Regions from separate parts of the Pseudoalteromonas sp. S3178 genome, predicted to be linked through region 2. Evidence: predicted binding sites of a transcription regulator. Region 2 holds the regulator's gene; each other region holds the start of a gene.
The links. The regulator sigma-54, encoded in region 2, starts transcription at its own class of promoters, with help from an activator protein. The targets are predictions, from matches to a motif close to GTTGGCACGNNNNTNGNNT.

Region 1: CWC11_RS00620 (LiaF domain-containing protein) is a predicted target of sigma-54. The motif match lies at 1,235-1,253, and genes of this name have one in related genera.
Region 3: CWC11_RS18850 (ferritin-like domain-containing protein) is a predicted target of sigma-54. The motif match lies at 1,250-1,268, and genes of this name have one in related genera.

The regions. Positions count from the first base shown of each region.
Region 1 covers NZ_PNCW01000004.1:37,525-39,798, reverse strand. Annotated here, with positions in the region: gene CWC11_RS00625 (VOC family protein) at 73-489, shown strand; gene CWC11_RS00620 (LiaF domain-containing protein) at 532-1,197, opposite strand; gene CWC11_RS00615 (BON domain-containing protein) at 1,516-2,079, shown strand; gene CWC11_RS00610 (YqaE/Pmp3 family membrane protein) at 2,144-2,274, shown strand, end outside.
Region 2 covers NZ_PNCW01000018.1:71,586-73,859, reverse strand. Annotated here, with positions in the region: gene CWC11_RS04710 (PTS sugar transporter subunit IIA) at 1-266, opposite strand, end outside; gene hpf (ribosome hibernation promoting factor) at 271-558, opposite strand; gene CWC11_RS04700 (RNA polymerase factor sigma-54) at 585-2,084, opposite strand; gene lptB (LPS export ABC transporter ATP-binding protein) at 2,154-2,274, opposite strand, start outside.
Region 3 covers NZ_PNCW01000085.1:6,127-8,400, reverse strand. Annotated here, with positions in the region: gene CWC11_RS18855 (ExbD/TolR family protein) at 79-468, opposite strand; gene CWC11_RS18850 (ferritin-like domain-containing protein) at 763-1,206, opposite strand; gene CWC11_RS18845 (LysR family transcriptional regulator) at 1,385-2,274, opposite strand, start outside.

The DNA of each region.
Region 1 (2,274 bases), on a different contig from region 2:
TTTAAATAATACTTTACCTAAAGTTAACTTGAGGTTTTATCGTGGCCTTAACCTAAACAAATAAGGAAAGTTATGTATTTAGAACATGTAAACTTAGTCGCAAGTGATATCGATTCAATGCTAGCGTTTTATCAAGCGGCATTTCCATATTGGTCAATTAGAAGTGAAGGGCAAGGCGATTGGTACGGTAAACCAAGGCGCTGGGTCCATTTTGGTGATGATACCCACTACATTGCTATAAGCGACCATGGTGAGGGAGAAAATAGGTACTTATCGGGGCATCAAGTTGGCTTTGCTCATTTTGCATATGTTACGAATAATTTAAATGCAGTGATAACGCGTTTAAATAAAGCTGGTTTTAAAGTAAGTAAAAAAGGTAGCACTAATCCATTTAGAAAAAATGTGTATTTTATTGACCCCGCAGGCTTTGAAATAGAGTTTGTAGAATATTTAAGTGATATACCAAGTGAGCGAAATAACGATTTATAGTCATCCTCTAAGCACCGTAAGGCGCGGTGCTTAGATAAACTTTTATGATCGATTACTACTACCAGCACCAAGTTGAGTTTTTAGCTCATTAGCAAAACTCATAAACTTCTCTTTAATTGTGCGCTTAACTTTTACTTCTACCGAGCCTAATATGGCTTTACCCTCAATATAAATAGTCGGGCCTTGGCGTTTATTAAGCGATACCGATTTGTTTTCAAAGCTGCTTAATGTACAAAACATCTTAGATACTACATTTACATGATCTGGTACGTATATTTCATCACTACCAAATATGCAATTAACGTGAATGGTTACATTTTGATGTGTAAATATAGCGTCAGTAAAATCAAGTACCACTGAGCCCATATAGTTGCTTAAGTAAATATTTTTTGGCACAACCCACTGACCGCTTCGCTCATTTGAGCCTAATATACTGCGCAGTGTAAAATCGTCATCGCTATTTTGTTGTGCACTATAGTTTGGAGAAAATTGCGACTGTTTTTCTGCTTTATATTGCTGATCAGTGTTAAGTGTTAAATCTTCCACTAAGTTCATTAATACTTCGTTTGAGTTTGCATCCATAGCTTCATCTAAACGTCGTTCAAATGCCTCTACAGAAATAACTCCGTGACTGTAATTATAAATCAGCTGGTCAATCACTTGTTCACGAACGTGTTCTATTGGGCGGTCTTCAATTTTTACAGACATTAGGAGCAATCCTTTTATTAAGCGAGTACAAACTAAAGAGCAATCAACGTACCAATATTAATACCCTTAATTATCAGTGGTTTAATTTTATTATAGTACTTTGGTGTTTGTTATATTAACGATAGATTAACCAAAAGTGCAATTATCTAGCTATTTTCACTACTTAAGAAAGTTTTACCGATAAGTCTGTAAAACTTTACTCAAAGCTTGTGTGCCACAAATGTTGGTTATGGTTTAAGTTGATGATTTTTAATTAAAAATAAAGTTGGCCTAAAGCTCGCATTAACTAATTCGTCTTTAATCAAAAGGAGAAAGATTATGAAAACATTCAACAAATCTATGATTGCAGCGTTAGTTCTTGGTACTACAGCAATGGGTGCACAGGCGAGCAGCTGGGAAAACGAAAGTAAAGATGCTTGGATTGATGGTAAGGCAGAAACAGTGCTTCTTATGAACACTAATCTAAACAACTTTGACATTAACACTGATGTAAAAAATGGCAAGGTAGTACTTACAGGTAAAGTAAACAGCGACCTAGATAAAGAGTTAGCTGAAGAACTTGTACTTAGCCTAGATGGCGTAATGGATGTAGATAACAACTTAACCGTTGTTAAAGATATGGATGCTAAAACTACAGATACCGATATGGACACTGATGACAACGACTTAACTGACGCTAAAATCACCACGGTAATTACAACTCGCTTCTTATTTGACTCAGAAGTTGACGGTACAGATATTGATGTTGATACCGACAACGGCGTAGTGAAGCTAAAAGGTTCCGTTGAATCTGAAGCTGAAAAGCAGTTAGCAATCAAAATTGCTAAAAACGCTGAAGATGTTCGTGACGTAGTTGATGAATTAACTATCGTTGCTGAATAATACACTATACTAAAAGCCTAGCACTGCTGGGCTTTTTGCTTTGTCATTTTAAAGGAGTTACACCATGGATATTATTCGTATTATTTTGTCGATTTTATTACCACCACTGGGTGTGTTTTTACAAGTTGGTTTAGGTATGCACTTTTGGCTAAATATTTTACTAACACTACTGGGTTACTTCCCGGGTTTAATACA
Region 2 (2,274 bases):
AAATTTATGGCTGTCTCGCTTACAAGCACTATTGCTAATGGCTCTTCTGCGCCACTCATTCTTCCATGAGGAATTGCAATACCACGGCCTATGCCTGTGCTACCAAGCTTCTCTCTATTCATTAGAGCACACAAAATATCTTGCTGTGAAAGATAAGGAAGCTTTTCATGAGCGAGTTCGCTAATAAACTCTAAAATTCTTTTTTTGCTATTAAAAAGGACCGCAGCTTTGCTGCAGTCCTGGCATATAAGTGAGCTTAATTTCATCATATTAGTGTCGAGCAAGCTTCTCTTTGTGTTTAATAACTTGACGATCGAGCTTGTCAATCAACGAGTCTATGGCAGCATACATGTCTTGATGTTCGGTAGATGCAAATAATTCTGCACCACTTACATGGATTGTAGCTTCAGCTTTTTGGTTAAGTTTTTCTACATCGAGAATGACATGAACATTGTTTATATGATCAGAATGCCTTTCTAGCTTTGCAAATTTATTATTTACGTAGTCTCTTAATGAATCAGTAACATCTACATGACGACCAGTTAAGTTTAGTTGCATAAGCGTTTTCCTCTTTGTTTTGCGTCTTATATCAAACTCTTTCGTTGATTAGACGGTGGAATAGCCAGAGATTCGCGGTATTTTGCGATTGTGCGTCTAGCTACTTTAATTCCTTGCTCAGCCAATATATCCGCAATTTTACTATCACTCAATGGTTTTGCTGAGTTTTCTGCGGCAATCAGTTTTTTAATCAAAGCACGTATTGCTGTAGATGAACACTCACCACCATTTTCGGTGCTTACGTGGCTTGAGAAAAAGTATTTAAGCTCAAATATACCACGTGGCGTGTGCATATACTTTTGAGTAGTTACACGCGAAATAGTCGACTCGTGCATTTCTACCATTTCTGCAACATCGTTTAAAACCATAGGTTTCATGGCTTCTGGACCGTGTTCAAAAAAGCCCTGTTGTTGCTTAACAATACAATTAGTTACTTTTAGTAGTGTGTCGTTTCTACTCTCTAGGCTCTTTATAAACCATTTAGCTTCTTGCAAATGAGAGCGAATAAATTGACTGTCACCACTAGATTTAACTGTTCGTGACATAGCTGCATATTGGCTATTAACACGTATCTTAGGCATGCTATCTGGGTTTAGCTCAACTACCCAACGGCCTTTTATTTTTTTAACTGATACATCGGGGATCACATACTCTGATTCTTCCCTTACAATAGTATCTGCTGGCTTAGGGTTTAGAGTGTGAATTAACGTCATTACTTCTTTAAGCTCGTCTTCTTTGAGCTTAGTTTTCTTCATTAATGTACGATAGTCGCGAGCCGCTAATAGATCAATATGATCGGTTAAAATCATCTTTGTTTCATTGATAAAAGGCGTATCTTTATCAAACTGATTTAGCTGAATACACAAGCACTCTTGTAAGCTACGAGCTGCTATACCCACCGGATCAAACAACTGAATACGTTTTAAAACGGCTTCTATTTCATCAAGTTCAACTTCGCCCTCGTCGTCGTTCTCTTGATTAAAGCTTTCTAAAATATCTTCACAGCTTAGCGTTAATATACCTGAGTCATCGACTGCTTCAACAATCGCTATTGCAATTGCTTCATCAGTAGGGCTAAACGGCGTGAGCTGTAATTGCCACATTAAATACTCGTGAAGAGTTTCGGTTGAAGCACCTTGGTAAATAGACTCATCTTCTGGCATAGGGCCTGATGATGAAGCAGGAGCTGCGCTCATGTACTCATCCCAGCTTACATCCATAGCCATTTCGTCACTTACTGTGTCTTTAGTAAGTGCTTCACCACTGTCTTGCTCGTACTCGCTTGGTTTTTCATCGGCATTAGCACTTACGGTTAATTCATCGTTATCTGCTTTTTGCTCGTTTTTGCCAGCTGATTCTTCCGTGTAATCTTGTTCATCTACTTCTAGAAGCGGATTGCTATCAAGCGCTTCTTGTATTTCTTGCTGGAGATCCAATGTACTGAGTTGCAACAAACGAATTGCTTGTTGCAGTTGTGGAGTCATTGTAAGTTGCTGGCCCATGCGCAGCTGTAATGATTGCCTCATGTATCTCTAACAATCCTTTTATGTTGTTATAATTAATACTAGCAGATGCTTAAAGACATGGCGTAAATGTTACAGCCTAAATTGCTCGCCTAAATAAACATCGCGTACCGTTTTATCATTTAATACGTGCTCTGGTGTACCAGAAGCGATTAACTCTCCATGAGAAACAATGTAGGCTTTTTCACAAACA
Region 3 (2,274 bases), on a different contig from region 2:
ATAACACTCCCTTTCGTTATTTAACTCAAAGGGCCGTAAGGCCCTTTTTTAGGTTTACCATCAATGTATATAACTACGTTATTTAGATACTAAGCTAATAGTGTAATCTTCATACTCTTTAATATTATCCATTACTCTCATTAATGTATTATGTTTACTGTTTTCGTGAGCCTTAATAAGTACAGCACTTACTTTGTATTTAGCCGCAAACATCGCAAGATTATTGGACACTTGTTCTAAGTTTATTAATCTGCCAGAAAAATACACCGCATTATGTTCATCAATACTAAAAGTGGCACTTTTAGTTTGTTTATTGATGGTGGGTTTATCAAGTGGTCGTTGTATTTCAATAGCTATAGGTTTAACAAATGAAGTAGTTACAATAAAAAATATCAATAAAATGAATACGATATCTAACATTGGTGTCATATCTACATCAGCATTATTTTGAGCTGGTTTATTTTTCATATTGGACCTTAACGTTAATTAAATGCTGCGGCGCCACAACAAGGAATTAGGTACCTATTACTAAAGCTAGCACAGTAAAAGTAGTGTGTGGTTAAATTAATATTCTATTAAAGTTAATAATTTGTATTGGTAATATGTGTTTATTAGGGGGGAGTGGACTAATAGTTGCTTCTACATGATCAGAATGAGTAGAAACCAAGCAAGGGTTCGTGTTCTGCTCACGCCATTACTTATATCTGTATCGGCAATAAAAAACCCAGCTAAAAAGCTGGGTTGTAGTTTAAGCTATTACTTTTAGTGCTTTTGCATGCGGCTCATTTCAGCATGACAGCTTTGCATAGTTAGTAATGTTTTAGCGAGAGCTGCTTCACAGTCAGCAGGTTGTGGCTTATCCATTGCGGCTTTAATTTCTTCAAGGGTTTTATCCTCAACTTCCTCAAGCTCTTTTACGTATGTGCTATCGTTATTTGAGCTAAATGTAGTAAGCAGCGCTGTGTAAGCACGTCTCGCTTCAACAGCAAAAGATGAGCCGTCTTCTCGTTCACCTTTTTCGTTAATAGCATAAGGTTGTAAACGCTCTACACTCACTTTTCGGGCATCTATCATACGTTGAAAAAGTGCACCAATTGCAGGGTCTTCAACTTTCTCTTGTGCTTTTTGATAAAAATCGATGCCGCTGTTCATAACTTGAATGATGTCAGTAATATGATTTACTTCTGTTCCTTGATGGGTGTTCATAATGACCTCTTTTATTAAATGAATGTATAGTTCGATTTAATAAAAGCAAAGCACGTTCCAATGTTTTTATTTCAACTTAACTTATTGATAGTTAATGAGTTAAATGAGTTTTTAAGTTTGCTAGGTTTATGCGGGTATATAAAACCTAGCAATTTTTACATCATATTGTGTAATAAGGTTATTTAAGTTCTTCAGCTACTTCGGCTACTTTTTGGCGTAGCCAAATATGGCTTGCGTCACGATGTAAAAGTGGGCTCCAGATCATATCCAGCTCAAACGGTGGAATAGGGAACGGCGGCTCTAATATTTTAAGGCCCGGATCATCTAAATAAATATTGGCAGCTTTTGAAGGTAAGGTTGCAATTAAGTTTTTCTCTTTCGCTAAGTGAATAGCTACATGGTAATTACGTGTAAAGGTAGCAATGTTGCGATGTTTTCCAAAGTGAGCCAGTGCTTCATCAACCCAGCCAAGTTTTTGCACATCTTTAGGGTCCATACCTACACCTACGCCAAAACCTGTTTTACTTACCCATATATGGCGAGCTTTTAAATAGCTGTCGAGACTAAAGTGTTCAATAATTGGATTATCTGCTTTTACCAGGCAACAAAAGCTGTCTTTCCATATACGTTTATGGTGAAAAGATTGAGGTAAATTTTCAAAGCGGTTAATAGCCATATCCACTTTACCGTTTTCAACATCATGAAATGTTACATCACTGGGTGTAAGTATATCTAAAGTTGTATCGGGTGCTTCTTCATGTAATTTACTTAACAGTTTAGGGGCTAGGGTGCTTGCTGCATAGTCGCTGGCCATTATTCTAAATACACGCTTACTTTGAATTGCTTCAAACTCGCGATTAGGCGCGAGGGTTTCTTCAAGGGTCATTAATATGCCACGAATAACCGGTTGAAGCTCAATAGCGCGTTCAGTGGGTACCATACCATCGCTGGTGCGTACTAAAATGGGGTCGTTAAATAAGTTACGCAGACGTTTAAGCCCATTACTCATTGCAGGTTGCGTTATGCTTAGCTGATTTGCAGCACGTGTTACGTTGCATTCTCGTAGTA